DNA from 3 places in the Thermocoleostomius sinensis A174 genome. Region 3 is predicted to be linked to each of the others. Evidence: riboswitches for the same ligand, from Rfam matches in the RefSeq annotation. Region 3 holds a riboswitch; each other region holds the start of a gene.
What was found. A riboswitch is a leader RNA that binds a small molecule or an ion and turns the genes downstream of it on or off. The one in region 3 is predicted to bind cyclic di-AMP.

Region 1 (7,394 bases), 2.7 Mb from region 3:
ACCAAAACCTTACACCTATGACCCCTACACTGTTTGGCCGTTGGCAAACTCGCATCTTTCTTCTAGCTACAATTGGACTGATTACAACTTGGAAATTTGCATCAGGATTATTGGGTACAGAACCTGGCACATCCTACTATTGGGTGCTGTTTTATGTGGCTCTGTTCGGGCTGCTTTGGGACATTCTCTATAACTTCTTGCAGAAGTTTATGTGGGATCACGACTGGCCAGGGGCATTTCAGTTGCTAGCGGGCATTGCTGAGGGCGTGTTGCTGGCAATTTTGGTCCGATTGAACGTGCTACCATTCATTGATGGCAGCCACTTTAACCTAGGAACCTTTGTTCTACACTATGGTGCTGTATGGATCTCTACTTATTTGGCTTCTTGGGTAATTATGCGGTTACTGTTTCCTCGCTGGCGGTTTCGCGGCGGTGAATGGATTGGTAAATGGCGCAGGGTTTACTGATTACTTGGTTTTTTGTTGTTGATACAGGTCTTTGAAGCGGTTCTGTTGTTGTTTGTGATCAACAATCGGCACAGGATAGTTGCAGCGATCGCGTTCCTCCTGAGAAATTTTCCCAGTCACCAATTGTTCTGTATCCAGACTCCGCAATTCCGGAACCCATTCGCGAATATATTCACCTTCTGGATCAAACTTTTGGGCCTGACTAGCAGGATTAAAAATTCGCAGAGGTTTTGGGTCCATGCCACTAGAAGCGCTCCATTGCCAACCACCGTTGTTAGCGGATAAATCCCAATCAATTAGCCGTTGTGCAAAATACTTTTCACCTAAACGGTAATCAGTGATCAAATCTTTGGTGAGAAAACTGGCAACAATCATCCGACAGCGGTTGTGCATCCAGCCAATCTGATTCATCTGACGCATGGCAGCATCAACGATCGGATACCCAGTTTGACCGTCACACCACGCTTGAAAGTGTTCTGGGTTGTTGATAAAGGGAAAATCCTTCATTGGATCGCGGTACGCCCCCTCCGCCAGTTCTGGGAAGCAGTACATAGCATGTTGATAAAATTCGCGCCAACATAATTCTTGTTGCCAGGTATGAATGTTATCGCGAGCTTCATCACTACGACACTCGGACAGGGCCATTTCTGTTGCTGCCCATACACTGCGGATGCCAATCGTACCAAATTTGAGCGCCGCGCTCAGTTGTGACGTACCACGCACCGACGGAAAGTTCCGCCGTTCTCGATATTCGTCGATGGATTGGTCACAAAATTCTTCTAGGCGATCGTGAGCCGCTTGTGTTCCAGGTAAGAGGGGCAACTCATTATCCCACCCAAACCCCAAGTCCTTCGCCGAAGGTAATGGAATGCAGCCTGTCTGTTTGGCTTGGTCTTGTTCAGCCTCCGTCAAACCCTCGGCACTCTCTAAATTGGGTGCAGGAGCCGATTTCCCCCGACTGCGCCAATTGCGCCAAAAGGGAGTGAATACCGTATAAGGTGCACCCGTCCCCGTTAATATTTCTCTAGGAGCGTGAAGTAATTGATCCCAAAAGGCTTGCACTTCAATGCCTGCCTGTTTCAGAGCATCTGCCACCGTGCGATCGCGGTCTCTGGCATAGGGTTCTACATCCTTGTTCCAAAAAACCGCTTGTGCTTGTAACGTCTGTGCCAACGCTGGAATTTGTTGGGCTGGCGATCCTTGCAACACCAAAAGCTGGCTGCCTACCTGAGCATAGTTTTCTGCAAGCGCTTGGAGGCTGCCCATCATATAAGTCACTCGAACCGCTGCCACATCATCCCCTTTTAAGATGCCAGGATCGAGGCAAAACACGCCCACTACCCTAGTGCTGTGTTGTCTAGCCGCGGCTAGCCCTACATTGTCACAGATGCGCAAATCGCGACGGTGCCAAAACAAAATTAGATCAGCCATGCCATTTTTCGCTCAACGTCCGTTCATTCGGCCTACTCGCTGCCATTGTAGAAGATTGCCGACCACGAGAGCGGGTGATAGGATGGATCAAACCAAATACTGTATTGTCAGCCTAATTCAGCAGGAACTAACTGAGAGCCATCCATGAACCTGCTGAAGCGGAGGAACCAACATTCGGGGCAAATCTTTTAAAGGATGAAGGACAAAGGATAAATCAAATCTTTTAGCCTTGAGCCTTAGTACTTTAACCTTTCCAAGAAGGACACCTCTCAGTCCTCGCCCGTCAGCTAACTCCGTAGGCATCGAGAGGGACTGAAGAGACAGCATTTTCACAATCAAATGCGGTGCGCTCGTCAGCTTCCCAACCAAAGGATATGAGCGAAAGGACAACACGGGTCTTGCGGCCTGTACAACGCACAGGATGACTTGATCGCTCTGATTGCTCTATCCAATTCAACGCTGTGGTGCGGTTGTATCTTGACTCCGCCGATGCAATCGCTTTCATGCCGAGGGGTGTTGTTCTGTCGATTGTTTGTACTGCTCAAACCATTGTGGAGAAAGACTGTGGAAAATTGGCAAGCGATTGTGGCAACAGCCACCTTTATTGGAGTGATTGGTTTGGTGATGACCGAATGGGTTCACCTGATGATTGCCGCCTTTCTGGGTGCGTTGTTGCTAGTGTTTGCCAACGTGATTACTCTAGGAGAGGCGATTGGCTATATCAGCAGTAGTTATGCTACCTTGGCACTATTTTTTGGAGTCATGGTGCTGGTACGCTCGTTTGAACCTACTAAAATTTTTGATTATTTGGGAACCCAAATGGTGATGCTGGCTAAGGGCAGCGGTAAACGCCTGCTGTTAGCGATCGTAGCTATTACAACTCCGATTTGCGCCGTTTTACCCAATGCCACCACAGTAATGTTATTGGCTCCACTGTTGCCGCCCATTGCTCAAGAAATTGGCGTAGATTTTGTGCCATTGCTAATTTTGATGGTGTTTGTGGCGAATAGCGCTGGACTTTTGACATTGGTGGGCGATCCAGCCACCTTCATTGTAGGGGATGCCGTAAATGTCACCTTTCTCGATTACCTGGGGCGTCTAAGCCTAGGCGGGGTTGTAGCGATCGTGACGATCGTGTTGTTGCTGCCAGCCTTATTTTCCCCTATTTGGAACACACAACTTGCTGATCTAGAGCATTTGCCGCGTCCCAAAATTAATCATCCAGGGGTGTTGGCAGCCGGTGGCGTGCTGATGTTTTTTGTGCTTTTGTTCTTTGCTATTGGTGAGACACTGCCAGTTCCTCTTTCCCCGGCCGCTGTCGCGTTGATGGGAGCCGGCATTGCGCTGCTGTTGGCCCATCACAGCAAAATCGATACGGTCAACAATATTTTGCGCGATGTAGACTGGAGTACGTTGATCTTCTTCATGAGTGTGTTTGTGTTAATTGGAGCACTCGGTAAAACAGGTGTGATTAGCAGCTTGTCTGGTCTATTGACGATCGTGTTGGGTCAAAATATTGCCTTAGGCTCGATCGCGCTGCTGTTTTTTGTCGGGTTATTGTCTAGCGTTATTCCCAATATTCCGCTGGTGGTGGCAATGGTTCCATTACTGAAAGAATACATTGTCAATGTGGGCCTAGCTGGTAACGAAATTCTGCAAGCTGACTATCAAGGAGCTTTTCCACCCGAGGTAATGCCGCTGTTCTATGCCATGATGTTTGGGGCAACTCTGGGCGGTAACGGCACATTAGTTGGGGCATCGTCTAATATTGTAGCGGCAGGAATTTCTGAATTGCACGGTCGGCGCATCCCCTTCAAAACCTTCTTACACTATGGGATTCCCGTTATGATCATGCAACTGATGGCCGCCGCAATCTACGTGTTGGCACGTTTTTTGGTATAAAGTACGGCAAATCTTCTCAATCGCTCCCTTCATTCTACTGTTACGCAAATCGATAGTTAGATCGAAGCAGATGCTTGCTTGACACAATCACTCGAGCATATCCTCTCCCATTCGGTTTCTGATAGCGGTCGAGCTTCAAGCCGAATGTCAAAGCAGGTACAAGCCGCATCTAGTAGCGCTTGGATCACCTGGTGATGCAGATTTTGCTTCAAGTGATTGGGCAGAGCGATCGGCTGTATCTCTACGCCAAACACCTGACGAAACAGAGTCGGATCGGGCATAAGCTGCATGGAGCCATGCTGCAAAATGACGGTATCTCGTCGTAGTTGGGCACTGCCAATTAACTTAATCCCGTCTGTTGTCACCAAATCCGCGCTGGTGGCTGTGTCAAAGCAATTGGGGTTGTGAATATAGCCGCGCCCCGCCTCTCCGTAATGCAGGTCTATGCCAATCGCTCGCCAGCCCTGAATCAAAAATTGGCAAATCTGCCGATAGGCTTGCAGGCGCGTCCCCGGAATGCCAGACGTGATCACAGCATAGGTAAGCTCGCCTTGATGCAACACTGCCCGTCCGCCACTGGGCCGCCGCACCAACTCGATCGGCTGTCCTTGCCAGCTTAGGTTTCGCCAAGCATCAGGATAGCGCCGCTGATGATGACCTAAAGAAAGGGCGATCGGCTTCCAGGTGTAAAACCGCAGAGTAGGCGGATGGTTGCCTTGGCGATGTTGTTCCAACAACCATACATCCACAGCCATTTGCACAGCACCAGAAGCCGCGATCGGGGGAATGTAGCGCCAGATTGAATAATTCATGAGAGTACCTCCATAAATCCCTCAACGTTGGAGGACTTCGAGAGCTTCGGTTCCTAGGGTTAGGGAGGTAGTTTGAGGCATAGTCGAAACATTGTGAAGCCTCTCCTAAAACAAGAAATACCGCTGTGCCATTGGCAACACCGTTGCCGGTTCACAAGTCAACAGTTCGCCATCTGCCCGCACCTCATAGGTTTCAGGATTCACCTCAATTTGTGGCAGCAAATCATTTAGTTTCATGTCTTTTTTGGTAATTTTGCGAATTCCCCCCACCGCCACTACTTTTTTTTGCAACTTCAGCTTGTCAGCAATCCCTGCTTTTAGAGCCGATTTTGAAACAAAGGTGAGCGAGGTGCTGTGCATGGCTCCGCTGTAGCTGCCGAACATCGGGCGCATATGGACAGGTTGTGGGGTGGGGATGCTGGCATTGGCATCGCCCATCTGGGCCCAGGCAATGAGTCCACCTTTAATTACCAGTTCCGGCTTAACGCCAAAGAAGGCGGGTTTCCAGAGGCAGAGATCCGCCAGTTTACCGACTTCGATCGACCCCACATGGTCAGCAATACCGTGTGTAATCGCCGGGTTGATTGTATATTTAGCGATGTAGCGTTTTGCCCGTAGATTATCATGGCGATCGCTATCGTCCGGCAACGCGCCGCGCTGGTCTTTCATTTTATGAGCCGTTTGCCAGGTGCGCAGAATCACTTCTCCCACCCGACCCATAGCCTGTGAATCTGACGAAATCATGCTGAAGGCTCCTAAGTCGTGCAAGATATCTTCAGCGGCGATCGTTTCTCGACGAATGCGCGATTCAGCAAAGGCCACATCTTCGGGAATACCGCGATCGAGGTGGTGACAGACCATCAGCATATCCAAATGTTCTTCCAGAGTATTCACCGTGTAGGGACGAGTAGGATTAGTCGATGAGGGCAAGACATTTAGTTCACCACAAACTTTGATGATGTCAGGTGCGTGACCACCTCCGGCTCCTTCGGTGTGGTAAGTGTGAATACAGCGATGTTTGAAAGCCGCGATCGTATCTTCCACAAACCCCGATTCATTGAGGGTATCGGTGTGAATTGCCACTTGAATATCATATGCATCCGCCACACTGAGGCAGGTATCGATCGCTGCTGGAGTTGTACCCCAATCTTCGTGCAACTTGAGTCCAATGACCCCCGCTTCTACCTGTTCTTCTAGTCCCACCGCCTGCGCACTGTTGCCTTTACCCAGAAAACCAATGTTGACCGGAAACGCATCGGCTGCTTGCAGCATGCGATGAATATTCCACGCACCTGGTGTACAAGTTGTGGCGTTAGTTCCGGTGGCGGGACCTGTACCACCGCCAATCATAGTAGTAACCCCCGACGCAATCGCCGTTTCAATTTGCTGGGGACAAATCATGTGAATATGCGCATCAATGCCACCTGCGGTGAGGATCATGCCTTCACCCGCGATCGCCTCTGTGGCGGGGCCAATCACGATCGTCACATTGTCCTGAATATACGGATTGCCCGCCTTACCAATGCCACAAATCTTGCCGTTTTTGATCCCCACATCGGCTTTGACCACCCCCCACCAATCCAGGATCAGCGCATTGGTAATCACCACATCCACCGCTCCACCTTCACGGGAAATGGGCGACTGCCCCATGCCATCTCGGATCACCTTGCCACCACCAAATTTCACCTCGTCACCATAAGTGGTGTAGTCTTGCTCCACCTCAATGATCAAATTTGTGTCGGCTAACCGCACCCGATCGCCCACGGTGGGGCCAAAGGTTTCGGCATAGGCTCGGCGATCCATCCTATAACTCATAGCACTCCCTCAATCACACATCATCCCTAGGGTATCGCTTCTATGGCAGGGCAATCCGCGATCGCCCGCTCCAGGTGCTCAATTCTTGCACATACCCATGATCTAATCAGCAGAGCGTACCACAGAGAGTAGCTAAGACATCCGAATTCACTGAAAAGTTTAGGATGGTCGGCTATGGGCTAACCAGACGTTTTAAGATTCGTGATCATGGATAACCAGAGCATCAATATAATCCATCGAGTTGGGCATTGCCATCTTCTATCTCAAAGCGAACGCATTTTTCATCTCGGACTTGGTAGGGCAGATCAATAAAACCCACGGTTTTCAATAATGGGGAGAGCAGATCGGGTAAGGGCAATTCGCGATTCGCCCTTACGAGTGGTTCGTTTGTCTAGGCGAAATACCCAATTTTGCATGAGCCTGGGTGAGATTTGTAATTGCTTTGGTGATCCCAACGGTAATCATTAGAGTTTTAGTCGGAGATGGTTTCCACACTAACACTGTTTTGTGGAGACAGAGGGGCAATACAGCAAAAGCGATCGCCTAATTATTCTTGCGTGATAGGAATATGCTGCGGTTGTGCTTGCACCCGATCGATCCAGGCGCGAATGCCCGGAAAGTTTTCTAAGCTAAATCCGCCTTCGTCCGCCACATGAGTATAGGCATAGAGAGCAATATCAGCAAGAGTATAGCGATCGGCCACTAGAAATGGGTGATTAACTAACCGTTGTTCCATCACGCCTAATGCAGCATAGCCAGGAGCTTGTTTTTGCAGTAATTCCTTGCGGTACTGATTGGCCATATTGTGCTGAAGCCAAAACCGCGAGGTGGCAATGTACGGCTCGTGGCTATATTGCTCAAAACACATCCACTGCATGACACGCGCATACTCGAGACGATCGATAGGCAAAAAGTTTGTGCCCTGACCGAGATAAACCAAAATGGCATTCGATTCAGACAGATACAC
Region 2 (7,394 bases), 2.5 Mb from region 3:
TCCCGCACCGAAAGCACTTCTTGCGCTTCCAATCCAGTATGAGTATCAAAGCTTAAATCATCATCCCGATTGCTGCTGTACCCGGCTGACACAAAAATTCGTCCCATTCCCCGATCTCCGTCATTTCTCGTATGTATGTTTCGATCGTCTTTTTGCCCACTCCTCGATGGGTTTAAAGGCTTACTCCACCCTGTTGTTTCGAGATAAGCCCGATTACGGTTAGAAATACGGTCAGAAAACAAAAGGCAATAGCTCTACTTACCGCCTGTCGATCGGGCTGTCCGTCTAACGACAAAAGTTTACAATTTCTTGTGGTAGTGATACATTTGAACTATTAGCTTCTTCAAGTAACAGATGTTCAAGTTCATAACTAACTTGACGCCTTAGAGTAGCTTACTTTTATAAATTACGCTACATATAGCGGTGATCTTCAAAAATCTACGCTAAAATCGCGCTACTGATGACCTTCATAACTAGGGGGGCAGTGGGTCAAAGCAAGGCAAATGAAAGCCTCATCTGACTTGGCGTAACTCATTGCCCTTTATTGATGGCTGGCAGATATTTGCACAGAGTCATTTCAAGGAACAAGCTACTGGTTAGATTTGGTGCTCAATGGACATTCCTCGCCTTCATCCAGACACGATCGATCTCGTCAAACAGCGCGTCGATATTGTGGATTTAATTTCAGAACACATCGTGTTGCGTAAACAGGGCAAAGACTTTGTAGGGCTGTGTCCATTTCATGATGACAAATCCCCTAGCTTTAGCGTCAGCCCCAGCAAACAGTTTTACTACTGCTTTAGCTGTGGGGCAGGGGGGAATGGTATTAAATTCTTAATGGAACTGAACAAACGATCGTTTGCCGATGTTGTCCTCGATCTGGCTAAACGCTATCAAGTGCCAGTCAAGACCCTGGAACCGCAACAGCGACAAGAATTGCAGCGGCAAATTTCGCTACGCGAACAGCTTTACGAAGTGCTGGCACTGACGGCTCGCTTCTATGAACATGCGCTGCACCAATCGCAAGGGGAACAAGCCCTACTGTATTTGCGCAACGATCGCCATTTGACTGACGCAACCATCCAACAGTTCCAACTAGGCTATGCTCCGAGTGGCTGGCAAACGCTGTATGGCTATTTGGTAGAACAAAAGCGCTACCCCGTCGAATTAGTAGAGCAAGCCGGGCTGATTATTCCGCGTCAGGGGGAACGGGGCTACTACGATCGGTTTCGCCATCGCTTGATGATTCCAATTCACGATTTGCAGGGGCGGGTAATTGGGTTTGGTGGTCGTGCCCTAGGAGATGAACAGCCCAAGTATCTCAACTCGCCCGAAACTGAATTGTTTGATAAGGGCAAAACCCTGTTTGCCCTTGATAAGGCCCGAACGACGATCGCTAAGCAAGATCAGGCAATCGTGGTAGAGGGATATTTCGATGTCATTGCACTGCATACAGCTGGAATTACTAATGCAGTGGCCTCGTTGGGAACCGCTCTCAGTTTGGCGCAGGTTCGGCAACTGTTGCGCTACACCGAATCGAAACAGGTGGTGCTGAACTTTGATGCTGATGCAGCCGGTACAAAAGCGGCGGAACGGGCGATTGGTGAAGTAGCCGATCTTGCTTATAAAGGTGAAGTGCAACTACGCGTACTGAATATTCCGGATGGTAAAGACCCCGACGAGTTCCTCAAAATCCACACGCCCGACGAATATCAAGCTCTGATTGAGCAAGCACCCCTATGGCTAGATTGGCAAATTCAACAGACCTTGTTTAAGGCAGACCTCAGCCAAGCCGATCAGTTTCAACAGGCAACGCAGGAGATTGTGCAACTATTAGGACAATTACCGAACGCCACTCTGCGTACCCACTATATTCACACCTGTGCCGAATTGCTAAGTCAGGGCAATGCTCGGTTAACTGTGCAGCTTGAATCTGACTTGCGCACTCAGGTACGCGGACAGCGATGGCATGGCCGATCGCAAAAATGGCAGCGACCTGGCGATCGATCGCTGTTAGAGGAATCAGAAGCGCAACTGCTGCGGCTCTATTTACACCTGCCTGAGACGCGATTGTTAATTCGCGAATCCCTAGAGGAGCGTGATCTAGACTTTAGCTTAAGCCACCACCGCTTTTTGTGGCAGCAGATCTTGTACCTTGAGGAGTCAAGGATTGGCAATCAGAGACTAGAAGTGGCTCTAAATTCCCAATCCCCAACCCCTAGCCCCCAACCCCTCGATTTAATTTCTCAACTGCAAGATCACTGTGCCGAGTTTCCCGATAAGGCTGCATTCGTCTATGAATTATTTCAACTCGATGAAAAAACTAGACGCGACATTGTGCGGGCCCCATTGGTGATTCGAGCCTCGATCGCCAGTATCGAACGGGTCATGTGCGAAAAACGGCGGCGACATTTTCTCGACCTTTGGAAACAGACCGATTGCCGTGAAAACGCGGAACTGTCTCTGTACTATCAACAACAAATCTATGCTGAAAATCAACGGATTGCTGAACTAGATCAACAACAGCGCCAGACTACTTTAGAAGATATTGCCCAACTGCCGTGGGCCGGAGAGTATTATGCTACATTAAGATCTTCTAATGAATAGCATTAGTATTCTCTGATGAGTCTGCCATAAGAATGATTGACAACCTTGTTTTACAGCGTTTAAAGTGTATAGAAATCAACTTGTCAGCCTAATCCGGCACTAGTCCTAGTCATCAAAGCTAGATGTAATGAACAGACTATCCGGAGCGGAGGAACCACTCTTTTTGGGGCGAATCTTGAGAAGGCTAAAGGTGAAGGATATGCAAGATTGAGTTTAACTCTTACTGCTTTAACCTTCAGGCTTGATACTTTAACCTTCTTCAGAAGGACACCTCTCAGTCCTAGCCCGTCAGCTAACTCCGTCGGCATTGAGAGGAGACTGAAGATATCACAGCATTTTTATAGCTTGATGGCCTTCAGTGTCCTCTGATCTGGTAGAGTGACGCTTTTTGCACCTGGTTCTGCCAGGGGGTGTTGCTCTGTGCGTAACCACTTCAACCCATAGGAGGGCTTGATGCTGCTGCAATTCAATATTCAGGCGATCGTCCTGATGACACATGCTGTTTGGCGTCGATCGCTCAAACCGGCTTTAGTTAGAGATGCGGTGCTGTTTCCGCTACTGGGAGTGGCTGGTGTACTTCTCATCTGGTGGATTGCCACATGGTTTTCAAACTTGCTGCCGACTCCGTGGGAAGCGCTGACGGCAAATTTAGATTTTATTTTGCACCCCTTTTACCGCCGTGGGCCGGGGGATTTAGGGATTGGTTGGTTGCTGCTGGCAAGTTTGCGGCGGGTGTTTTTGGGGTTTCTGTTGGGGTCACTGGTGGCTATTCCGATCGGGCTACTCATTGGTATGTCTAGGAAAGCGATGCTCGCCATTAACCCAATTATTCAAATTTTTAGACCTGTATCGCCTGTGGCTTGGTTGCCAGTCGCGTTGGCAATTTTTAACTTGGCAAACCCGTCTGCGATTTTCGTCATTTTCATTACGTCGCTGTGGCCCACAATTATCAATACCGCATTGGGGGTCTCCAGTGTTTCTAAAGACTACTTAGACGTAGCGCGAGTGTTGGAAATGCCCCGGTGGCGACAAATCACCAAGATTATCTTGCCAGCCAGTCTGCCCTATATCTTCACCGGACTGCGTATCAGTTTGGGGATTGCCTGGCTGGTGATTGTAGCGGTGGAAATGTTGACGGGGGGAATTGGTATTGGATTTTTCGTCTGGGACGAGTGGAGTCGCTTGAACTTGAATTCTGTCTTCCTAGCCATTTTGGTGATTGGGGGCACGGGGTTGGTTCTGGATTTTCTCATCGGCAAGCTGCAAGAACTGGTGACGCATCGATCGGCCAAGGTCAGACAAGCTTGATGTCCTGCACTATGGCGGTTCAAAGCATAGGAATTTGACTAAGTTTTCAATATTTCATAACTAGACTGATGCGTCCTTCACGCCATCAAACAGTTACTCATGCATCACAACAACGCTACAAGAGGTATCCATGAGTTTCATCAATCGACGATCGCTCCTCTATGGGTTAGGTGGATTTACAGCGGCCTCTGCGCTGGCAGCGTGCGGCGTCACGGGTGGACGGCAAACCCAGAATTCACTCGTGTCACAAGCTGCTTTGGCGATCGAACCCGTTATAGATCCCAGCACTTTGGAAAAACCGAATTTGACTGTCGGCTTCGTTCCTGTGAATGATTGTGCTCCGTTTGCCATTGCCTACGAGAAAGGCTTTTTTCGCAAGTATGGCTTGAATGTCAGGCTGAGCCGTGAGGCTAGTTGGGCTACGTCCCGCGATGGTGTGATTTTTGGTCGCCTCGATGCCTCTCCTGTGGTATCTGGAGCCGTGACCAACGCCCGAATTGGAGCCGAGGGGGCACGCCATGCGCCAATGTCTGCTGCCATGACCATTCACCGCCATGGCAACGCCATGACCATGAACCGGGCTATGTGGGAAGCGGGAGTCCGCCCGCTGTACGAATACAATGGCGACATTGAGCAGTTTGGGCAAGATTTTCGCCGCTACTTTGAAGGACTGCCGCCAGAGCGCCGGGTATGGGCAGTGGTGCTTAGTTCCGCCATCTACGAGTATTTTGTGCGTTATCTAGCGGCAGCCGTAGGGGTTGATCCGATCGAAGCCTTTCGCATCATCATCTTTCCGCCACCGCAAATGGTCAGCAATATGCGCATCGGCAATATGCAAGCGTATATGGTGGCGGAACCTTGGAACACACGCGCCATCACGGGCAACGAAGGGATCGGCTTTACCTTTGCTCAAGGCAAGGAGATTTGGCGCGGACACCCCGATCGCGTTTTGGCGGTGATGGAAGATTTTATTGACCAAAATCCTAAAACCTATCGATCGCTAGTCAAAGCTCTGATCGAAGCTTGTCAATATTGCAGCGACCCGGCCAACCGCGAAGAGGTGGCCAAAATCATCACAGCACGATCGTTCACCGGAGCCAAACCCAGAACCTGCCAAACACCCACCCCAATTACCCCTGACAACATTGGCTCATTGCCCGACTGCGTTACCAAATTCACTGGCCCGGCCCTAATTGGCAACTATAACTATGGTGGCTTTGACGACAAGCCACGGGTACGTCAATCCAACGATACTACGATATTTTTCAACATGCCCTCGGACATTGCTACCATACCGGGCGATCATTCCACTTTCCTTTGGCAGTCGCAATCGCTATGGCTGATGACGCAGGCGACTCGCTGGGGGCAAATTTCAGAGTTTCCTAAAGACGCTGAGGAAAAAGCACGCCGCGCTTGGCGCACTGATCTCTATCGCGAAATTGCTACAGAAATGGGAATTGCCTGTCCAGCCGACGACTACAAAGTAGAACCTGCGGAAGCTTTCATCGATCGCAATGCCTTTGACCCCAGCGATCCAGTGCGTTACCTCAATAGCTTCAACATTCGAGCCAACGCCCCTACGCGCCTATTCATGTCATCTTAAATTTTTTCCTTTTGCTTTCCCCTGTCATCCCTCATCCTCTCATCCTTTAGCAACGGAGTTGACTATGGTTAAACCAACGTTTTTCTATGCGGCTAACGAAAGCCCCTATCCTACTCAATCGGCGACGGCGACGGTTGAATTTTTGGTAGTTGAAAATCTTGTCAAAGCGTTTAAGCGACCAGATGGTGGGCACTCAGTTGTTTTGGATGGTATTGATTTGACGATCGGTCCGGATGAATATATTTCAGTGATTGGGCATTCAGGTTGCGGGAAGTCAACCTTACTGAAAATTATTGGCGGCCTAGAAAAGGCAACCTCTGGCTCTGTGCGTCTAGAGGGACGCGAAATTTATAAACCAGGATCTGAGCGCATGATGGTATTTCAGCAGTATGCCCTGCTACCCTGGTTAACAGTACGGGAAAACATTCGCCTGGCAGTGGACGAAGTTTTAAATCATGCTTCTGCTGCTGAAAAAAAACAGATTGTCAATGAGCACATTGCTATGGTAAATCTCACGGCGGCTGCCGATAAATATCCTGATGAACTATCGGGTGGTATGAAGCAGCGGGTGGGCATTGCCAGGGCATTAGCTACTCGTCCGAAACTCCTGTTGATGGATGAACCGTTCGGAGCATTGGATGCGCTAACGCGAGGAAAATTGCAACGACAAGTGCTAGATATTTGGGAAAGTCATCGTCAAGCCGTGATGATGATTACGCATGATGTGGATGAGGCGCTGTACATGTCCGATCGCATTATTCTCATGACCAATGGACCGTCTGCAACCATTGGGGAAATTTTGGAAGTTCCGTTTCCTCACCCTCGTAATATTCAAGAACTGCGTGAGTTGCCCGAATACTATGAACTGCGCAACCATGCCTTGAATTTTCTCGATCGTCACTTTGCTCAAGAAGACTAATGGCTCACAGGTTTCTCATAGAACTGCGGTAGAGTTGGGGCTGTGTGTTCAAGTCCGACATGAGAAATCCGGAATGGGAAGTCGGGAATCAGGAATCGGGAACAGGAAGTAGACAAGCGATAGGTGATAGAGAGTCATTGTTAGCTCTCTTGCGATTATCCATCACCCATCACCCATTACCACCTCCCAATTCCTAACCCCTACCTTCCAACTATTTGTTTCTTCGCTCCTACACACACAAGAGAGTTCAAGCTATGAATGTTAAAACCGCTTTGGCTCGGTTACACAGCACGCTAGATCTCGACGATCGTATGGATCAACTGTTGCTGCTGCCACGATTGACACAACCCACTAGTCCAACAACCGATCTGCCGTCTGCCTCGGTGGTGGTGGGGTATGATGGCTCGCCCCGCAGTCAAGTCGCGCTTGACTTGGCCTTCTGTGTGGCCCATCAAATGCAACTAGCGACTCGGCAACAGGCAATGATTCATGTTGTCTATGTGATTGATTGCTTGACAGCTTCCAAAGCTTCGCACAAGCGGCGGGTGACGAAGCGCAGCGCAGATTCTGCTCGTTTAGGTGGAAAATCAAAACCTAGCCCCGTGACGACTGCCGATCGAGGTTCTGCGGCCCTACCACATTGCCAATCGACCGGTCGCAGCCTTGAAGAAATCGATCGTGTCCTCTGGCAGGCCCGCTGTTTGGCAGAAGAATGGCGTGGCTCTTTTACAACGCACTTGCGCTTTGGCGATCTGGCAACTGAACTAGAAGCCTTTGTAGTTGAGGAAAGAGCAGCGTTGCTATTCCTGGGTTGCTACTCGGCAAGCCATCCACTGGTGCAAAAGCTAAAGTTTACGCTTCCTTGCCCTGTGGTCGGAATCCCGGCTTCCACGTCTAGAAGCTAGTTTGTTGAAAAATATTAGAGTTGATTAGAGTTGACCGAGGTTTAGTCGCAGG
Region 3 (7,394 bases):
CCTGGCAATGGCAGCGGTGGGCTACGCTCAGTCCTGGCTTGGCGCAAGTGTTAATGCGGATGTTAAGTTATCGTCCGACCGATCGTTATCAATCGGCAGAGGAGGTAATCACCGCACTACAAGCCTTGATCAGTCCGCCGCCTTCATCCACCACTCGCACCCTCCCGATCGCGTCTCCCAATCCTTTGGCCTCCCCCTCAGCGGCGCCTCCCCCGCCTTCCCCCGCCTCTGGTCATCGAGCGATCAAACCCAGGAAAACTGACTCCCGTGTGCCCACGGTGGCTATTGGGCAACGCCCAGAGGCAATGCCCCGTCCTGTCGGGCAACCCCTCCCAGTAGAACGGCGATCGGCCGCGACCGCTCCACCTACCCATGACGGATCATTTTGGGAGAATCCAGTAGCCCTGATATTAACCACCATTGGGTTGGCCACTGTATCAGGAATTGCCGCTTGGGCAATTGTCAGCGCCATTCTCAACAGCACGCAACCTACCCCGATCGCCAGTCCCACCCCTGCCCCGATCGAAAATCCCACCCTCCCTCCTACGCCTGACCCTCCAGCAGCGGGAGAACCCAGTATAGTTAATGTGCAGCTAGAAGCCCTCCAACCAACGGGAGCGATTGTGCCCGTAGAAGGAATTGCGAGAGCCAATCAACTCCACAACTACACCTTCACAGCCGAGGATGGGCAGCAACTCAGCATTGCAGTGGAACAGGGAGAAGTGATCTTGGGGGTATTGGCTGCCGATGGCAACCCGGTCAATGAGCAAGCGTCGCAATTTCGATCGAATTGGCGAGGAACACTCAGTGCAGGAGACTATACCATTCAAGTGCGGCCGCGTCGAAATGTGCCAGAAAGCTATTATCGCTTTAATGTCGCCCTAGAACCGTCTGAGCCAACTCCGTCTCCTGTTCCTAGTCCCGACCCCAGCCCCGACCCCAGTCCAACGCCCGACCCCAGTCCTGTTCCTAGTCCCGACCCCAGTCCAACGCCCGACCCTAGTCCTGACCCTAGCCCCGACCCCAGTCCAACGCCCGACCCTAGTCCCGACCCCGTCGTTGATACGCAGGTCCTCGACGTACCGATCGGCTCCCCTCTCGATTTTCCAGGTGAGGCGAGCGAATCGGTGGTTCGTCGCTATTTGGTAAACGTTGCTCCTGGACAGGATTTATTGGTGCAGGTGTTACAAGGAGATGTGGTGTTGGATGTTCGATCACCTGATGGTCGATTTGCACAGAATGGCAGCAGAGTGCGCGGGTGGCAAGGCCAGTTTTTGAGCGGTGGCGACTATTCGATCGATGTGATAGCTAATCAACCCACAACTTTCTTTCTACGTGTTGAGTTAGATGGACCGCTTTAAGTTAAAGGGGAGTGGGGAGCCGGGAGTCGGAATTGGGAATAAATGTATGCTGCCGCAGTTTAATCAGGTATTTAATAATTTGTCTTGATAATTTGTCATGGTTGATTGGAGTATTTTCACACTCATGAAAGCGAAGCATCGCAATGCTAAATCAACTCGCTGCGCTTCTCGATCCAATTGGACGATCGATCGGTTGCCGGGTCTCAGCGATCGTGAGCAAGCACGACTAAAATCTTGTGGCATTCACAGCACTGGGCAACTCTTGCAGCAATCTCAAACCCCGGCTCAGCGACAAAACTTGGCGGCTCGGTTGCAAGTTCATGTCCAGTACGTCAATAAATGGTCTGCTTTGGCAAACCTGGCGCAAATTCCCAGCGTTGGGTGTGATTACTGTGGGCTGTTGCTTCATGCTGGAATTAGCTCGCCCACCCAACTTGCTCAAACTTCCTTACCTCGCCTGCATCGACAAATCCTCAAACTACAAGTGGCAACCATGCAGCGTCAAGACCTTTGCCCCAGCCTGGATCAAGTGTCTACCTGGATCGATGAAGCTCGGCAGCTACTTTTGCAAGGCTAAAGCCTAGTCTGGATACCAGAACATCCCCTTGATGCCTTCTGGATCGGACATGAAGCCCAAACCTCGATAAAAATCGACTACATGCGGATCGGCAAATAGCGTAATATTGCTGATGTCTTCACTACGTAGTTTCTTGATCATGTGTCGCATCAGGGCTTTCCCTAATCCTTTGCCTTGAAAATCAGGATGAACCACCACGTCCCAGATGGTGGCATTGAAGGCATGGTCAGACGTAGCACGGGAAAACCCAATCAAGCGGCGTTGGGCCCCTCGTTGCTCCCACATAGAAACCACCAAAAAACTATGTTGAATGGCTTTTTTTACTTTGCGGAGCGGACGACGTGACCAACCCACCGCATCGCATAGTTCCTCTAACTCATAGAGGTCGATGTCTCGATCGGTGCTAAAAAAAATGCGAGAATTTTCTACTACCATACCAGGAGACGCTAGCCCGTCAGCCTCCATCGATTTGGGTGCAGTAGTAGTATCAGAGGTGCTGAATAAGCTCTTCCAGAAACCCATGCGAGTGCGGTCAAGTTAGTACAGAGTCATATAGCAGTAATAGTAAGTATATCGCTGTGCTTCTGCTTCCACTGCACCTTCGGCAAAATAGATCTCAAAAAGACGAAGATTTCAAGCAGATAACAGCCGTAACGTTGCGGCTGCTAAAAATCGATCGCCGTCTGTAGCACGGCTACGTTTTGTTTTTGGGAAAGATGAAAATAGGCAACTGTGCAATCGCCGATCGATCGGGTTCCGTCCGAGGATTGATCGTGATGCGGCTCTACCATTCACGACTTGGAATTCGCCCCGCTTATGGCTTCGGGTTTGAAATCATCCACACTAGAGCTACTGAGACGCTTCAACCGTGCGTTTCCTCAGTTCTACGAGCAATTCGTCAGCAGTGAAATTCAACTACAAAATTTACGGCTAGCCTACCAGCTTTACAAATCTCGACAAGCTGTAATTGAACTCAGTTCTGAAAGCAACCGCAGCACCTTGCATTTTGCCTACCGCAATCACTCGTTTCTACTAAGCGATATTTTTGGTGTGTTGGCAGCTTACGGTCTCACCATTCATAGTCTTAGCCTGTATGGGCAAATTGATCCCCCCATGTTGGTGTTCATCAAGCTCGTAGTATCGCGCGGCGGCAAAGCCCTTCCCGACAAAACGGCTGACAATGTTTGTCGTGCCATTCGTGAAGCCCTAGCAGGGCGATTTGAAGTGGAAGAAATGCTAGCCGTTGAATTTAACCTCGATGCGGGTCTCGAACAAGTAGAAACCGAATTTTATGTCGATCCAGTGTTTCATTTGCCAGCCCTACTGATTGAGGCAGACAACCAACCAGGCTTGTTCTACAAGGTCATGTATGCGATTTGGCAAGAAGATTTGCTTGTTGTCAATGCCAATCTTCTGGTTTGGCGAGGGCGAACACGACTGATTCTTTACCTATTAGGGCCAAACGAAAGTCTCATTCCAGAATACTTGGGGCAAAAGATTGCTGAAGGAGTGCGACAACGCCTGCTCGGTCGGTTTCGATAACTAAACTAACGGTACGGCTGAGCCTGCTTTACCCTAATTGGTTCATTTTCTACCCACAAGCGATTGGGTAAGACCCGTATGGGCTGACGGGAGTGGGAGGTTCCCCACCCCTTAGCGCCAAGACGTTCATAGAGTAGGATTTAGATCAGGGTTTCATTGCTAGACCAATGCAAAGGAACCGATCGCCAACTTAACCTGAGCCTACCTGGTTGTTCGGCTAAGCGCTTTCAGACATTTGACGGAGAGGTTCTACCAGTAGCGTAATGTTACTGCGACCAATCACTCGAACCACCTCACCTGGCGACAGGGTGACATCTCGATTGCATTGGGCCGACCACCATGACCCTTGAAAGCGAACGCGACCTTTTTGGGATGGTTGAATCACAGCATCAACGATCGCTTCTCCAACGGATTGAAATCGAGAGATAGCTGTTAAAGAGGCATTTTCAGCATCCTCAAGGGCGGTTGAAACCGTGGAGTTGAAGAATTTGTTGAGCGAAGACATAACCATTGGAATTCCTCCTTGTCGTGAAACTCACTTGACTATCGCAAAACAGTTAGTGAGGAATAGATGCACTAAGTAACGCCGTAGATTCACTTAGAAAAAGCAAAAAAGCGTCACTCAAGAGGCCTGAGGACACTGAAGGAGATCAAGCTGTAAAAATGCTGACTCTTCAGTCTCCCCTCACTGCCGACGGAGTTAGCTGACGGGCTAGGGCTGAGAGGTGCCCCTTTTGAAAAGGCTAAAGCATTAAATCTCAAGGTCAGAGCGACGACGGTTAAATTCAGTTTTGTCTATCTCTCATCGCTTTATCTTTTTCAAAATTCGCCCCAAGGAATGGTTCCTCCGTTTCAGATTCATCTCTTTGTCATTTTGAATGAAGGTGGATCTGAATTAGGCTGACTAACAGATTTAAGATTGTAAGGTAGCACTCTCGTCAAAATTTCGTCAACGTTGTTGGATCATTGAATTTGCTTTGTCAATTTTGCTACGGTTGCCTTGTCACTCCAACTAAAGTTTGAGTTCGTAATATTAGCTTAAACAAAAATGCAAGTCAATGCTTACGTCTTAAGATGAGTTTTAATATTGCTGATGGAAGAGCGGCTTGAATCTTGTTTTATTTGATACGCAACGATCGCAAAAAATTGACGAGTTGCTCTGGGTGAATCCAGATGTCCTCAAGTAGAGGATTGGTGTACATGAGTTGCCGCAATGGTTCTCCTGCAAAGGGTTGACCACTAACCAGATAATGTTGAAGCGATCGCTGATGGCTGATGACCCAGTAATAGTGCCGGATGTAGGCAGGGTTGATGAACTCAATCACGATTGTCTCAGGGCGACAGAAAATGAGATTGGTTAACCCGCCTCCGTGGGGAGCCAGAATCAGCTTAGCCTGAGCAAACAGAGCGACCTGCTCGGCAAACGATCGGGTTTCTAACTGAATCGGAGTAATGTTATAGGCTTTTAGTTGGTCGATTATCGCTACTTCGTTTAACACTCGTCGGTGGTTGGCGCGGGCGCGGCTAATGTAGATCCGTTCGGGTAATTGAGTGTTGGCAGCAATTGCCTCAGCTAATGGTAAAAATTGTTGCCTTAACCAGTCCATGGCCCACGCTTCTAGCCAACCCAACGGGCCTGCGAAGGAGGGAACTAATAGACAATTAGCTTGGATAAACGGCTGGCGATCGCTTTCCACGATTTTTTCTAAAGGAATGCCCAGCGCGGCCAAGGTGTCTCGTTGAAAGGGTTGGCGGATGCTGTTTAGGAAGAATCGATTGACTTGATCGAGGGGAAAGCCGCTTTGTTGTAACAGCGCCAAACGAGGCAGAATGTCTACTATCCAGTGATAGTAGTTATGCCCTGACAAACCTGTCAGAATAGCCACGGTACCTGAAATCGGAATCGGGCGCGCTTTGGGCAATGGCAATTGCGGGGGTCTAGAGGAGTAGGGACAGCCGGGCAAGTGACCAGGATACGTGCGCGACAAATCGTTAAATAGAGAATCATCCGGTGTTGAAACCGCGATCGTGTGACACACTAGCCAGTCATTTTGCTGTGGCGTAGCCCAACTCTTGCCCTGTGGAATTGTAACGGTGAACAACGGCGAAGCTTGAATAGACGGCAGTCCACGACAGCGATGAATCCCCTGGTCTATCTGAGTTAATTGAAAAGCCTGGAACAAACGCTTGAGGCAAGGCGAACAGTTCAGTCCATGACAGACCGCAGGGATAGGGAATGGAGTGAGGGGATTGAAGTGAACCGGACAATCAATGGGTGATTGTGAAGCAACTGGTGATTGCGGAGCAACGACCCCTCTTGTGTCAGCAGCAGGACAAGTCAAGCACGATCGTATCCAATTTAAGCAGCGGTAGTCGGTGGTGGCGGCATGGGTCGTGAGCCACTCTTGAGTGGACGTATGGAACCCTGTCCAGACTGTTGAGGTGAGGTCGGGTTGGCTGGGATCAATCGCGGCTGAGAGTTGCGATTGTGGCTGAGCTTGTTTCAACGGGCACTTTGCTAAGTTGCGGTTGGGGTCGAGGCGATCGGGCTGAAGCTGTAAAGCTTGCTCGTAGTAGAGTTTGGCTTGCTGCGTTTGACCGTTGCCACCGTACCTAGCAAGTGCAGCGGCTCGATGAACGTAGACGTCTGCTAGATAACTGGCTATGACCGACGAAGCTTGTTGTTGATGGAGGGCTAAAAAAAAGCGCCCGCAGGCAATCTGCGCTTGCAGCAGTTCATCGATAGGCGAATTTCTCTGATCGGAACGATTTCTGGCTTGTTCTGTCCATTGCCAGTAGGCTTGCACATAGGGTAGCTGGGGTTGAATCACAGATCGCAGTAGTGCAAACGCCCGATCGAAATCTCCTAGTGCGAGCCACGAAAAGGCTGCTTCGGCGTAGATGTTCCAATGGGTGGGGTGCTGTTGAATTGCTTGCTGAAGATGCTCAATAGCGGCCGCATGTTGGCCTTGTTGGCGCAAAAGTTGACCTAAGCCGTGATGGGCGACTGCCAAATCTGGTTGCAGAGCAATGGCACGACGGTAGGCGACGATCGCCGCTGAAATTGTTTTTCGATCGGTGCCTTGTTGGCTCAGGCTTTGCCCCAAATTACTATAGAGAATGGCCGAATCTGGCTGTAGGGCGATCGCCTGCTGATACACCTGAATCGCAGCGTCAACCTCACCTTGTCTTGCCAATATACAGCCCAGATTGTTATAAGCCTGGACGGCGTTGGGTTCTAGCGCGATTGCCTGTTGATAGTTGGCAATGGCTCCGGCGAAATCCCCCTGTTTCTCTAACACGTACCCCAAATTGTAGTGTAATTCGTACAGAGAGAAGGGCGGCATAGGGTTAAGAAATAAAGGGAGTGTTGCTTGGCGGTTGGTTGAACAAGATCATGTGGCTCAAAGCTGGCTCAAACTACCCTCACCCACAGGAGCGTGAAGCTGACACTGGCTCTGCTTCCACAGGAGCAGGGGTTGAGGGATGAGGGGGTAAAAGTTGCAACGTGTCAAATATCCTCTTAGACAGGTTGGCGCGATCGAGTGATTTCAACGGCTACACGACCAGCGAAATCTGGAATTGGCGGGGTAAGTTTGGTGAGACGAACCCGCACTTGGGCAACCTTGGCAACTTGATCAGACGCTAACACCCGCTGCGCAATTTCTGCTGCCAGGGTTTCGATTAATTGACAGCGAATGGTGCGAATCAGCGTTTGCACCGCTTGAACGATCGCTACATAGTCATAGGTATCGTCTAGGCGATCGCTAGCGCCAGCTGGAGCCAAATCGAGCCATAGGGTGAGATCAACCTCAAACCATTGCCCCAAGGTTTGTTCTTCTGGCAATGCCCCCACATAACCATAGGCGCGAATGCCTGTGAGATTTAAAGTATCCATAAGTGACGCTGGATTT

Region 1: it holds a riboswitch for cyclic di-AMP, as region 3 does, so the genes downstream of both, OXH18_RS19635 (ArsB/NhaD family transporter) here and OXH18_RS06345 (NfeD family protein) in region 3, are expected to answer to the same signal.
Region 2: it holds a riboswitch for cyclic di-AMP, as region 3 does, so the genes downstream of both, ntrB (nitrate ABC transporter permease) here and OXH18_RS06345 (NfeD family protein) in region 3, are expected to answer to the same signal.

The regions. Positions count from the first base shown of each region.
Region 1 is NZ_CP113797.1:4,544,038-4,551,431, reverse strand. It holds gene OXH18_RS19645 (hypothetical protein) at 18-467, shown strand; gene OXH18_RS19640 (cryptochrome/photolyase family protein) at 468-1,898, opposite strand; cyclic di-AMP (ydaO/yuaA leader) riboswitch at 2,040-2,214, shown strand; gene OXH18_RS19635 (ArsB/NhaD family transporter) at 2,463-3,800, shown strand; gene OXH18_RS19630 (lipoate--protein ligase family protein) at 3,857-4,612, opposite strand; gene ureC (urease subunit alpha) at 4,718-6,427, opposite strand; gene OXH18_RS19620 (glutathione S-transferase family protein) at 6,975-7,394, opposite strand, start outside.
Region 2 is NZ_CP113797.1:4,745,753-4,753,146, reverse strand. It holds gene tftA (hormogonium tapered terminus morphoprotein TftA) at 1-107, opposite strand, end outside; gene dnaG (DNA primase) at 613-2,607, shown strand; cyclic di-AMP (ydaO/yuaA leader) riboswitch at 2,714-2,929, shown strand; gene ntrB (nitrate ABC transporter permease) at 3,061-3,915, shown strand; gene OXH18_RS20460 (CmpA/NrtA family ABC transporter substrate-binding protein) at 4,046-5,518, shown strand; gene OXH18_RS20455 (ABC transporter ATP-binding protein) at 5,583-6,437, shown strand; gene OXH18_RS20450 (universal stress protein) at 6,692-7,342, shown strand.
Region 3 is NZ_CP113797.1:1,456,494-1,463,887, forward strand. It holds gene OXH18_RS06320 (serine/threonine-protein kinase) at 1-1,361, shown strand, start outside; gene OXH18_RS06325 (DUF4332 domain-containing protein) at 1,486-1,938, shown strand; gene OXH18_RS06330 (GNAT family N-acetyltransferase) at 1,942-2,460, opposite strand; gene OXH18_RS06335 (hypothetical protein) at 2,604-2,729, opposite strand; gene OXH18_RS06340 (hypothetical protein) at 2,755-3,480, shown strand; gene OXH18_RS06345 (NfeD family protein) at 3,698-3,991, opposite strand; cyclic di-AMP (ydaO/yuaA leader) riboswitch at 4,155-4,362, opposite strand; gene OXH18_RS06350 (tetratricopeptide repeat protein) at 4,599-6,827, opposite strand; gene folB (dihydroneopterin aldolase) at 7,004-7,378, opposite strand; gene OXH18_RS06360 (glutamate-5-semialdehyde dehydrogenase) at 7,393-7,394, opposite strand, start outside.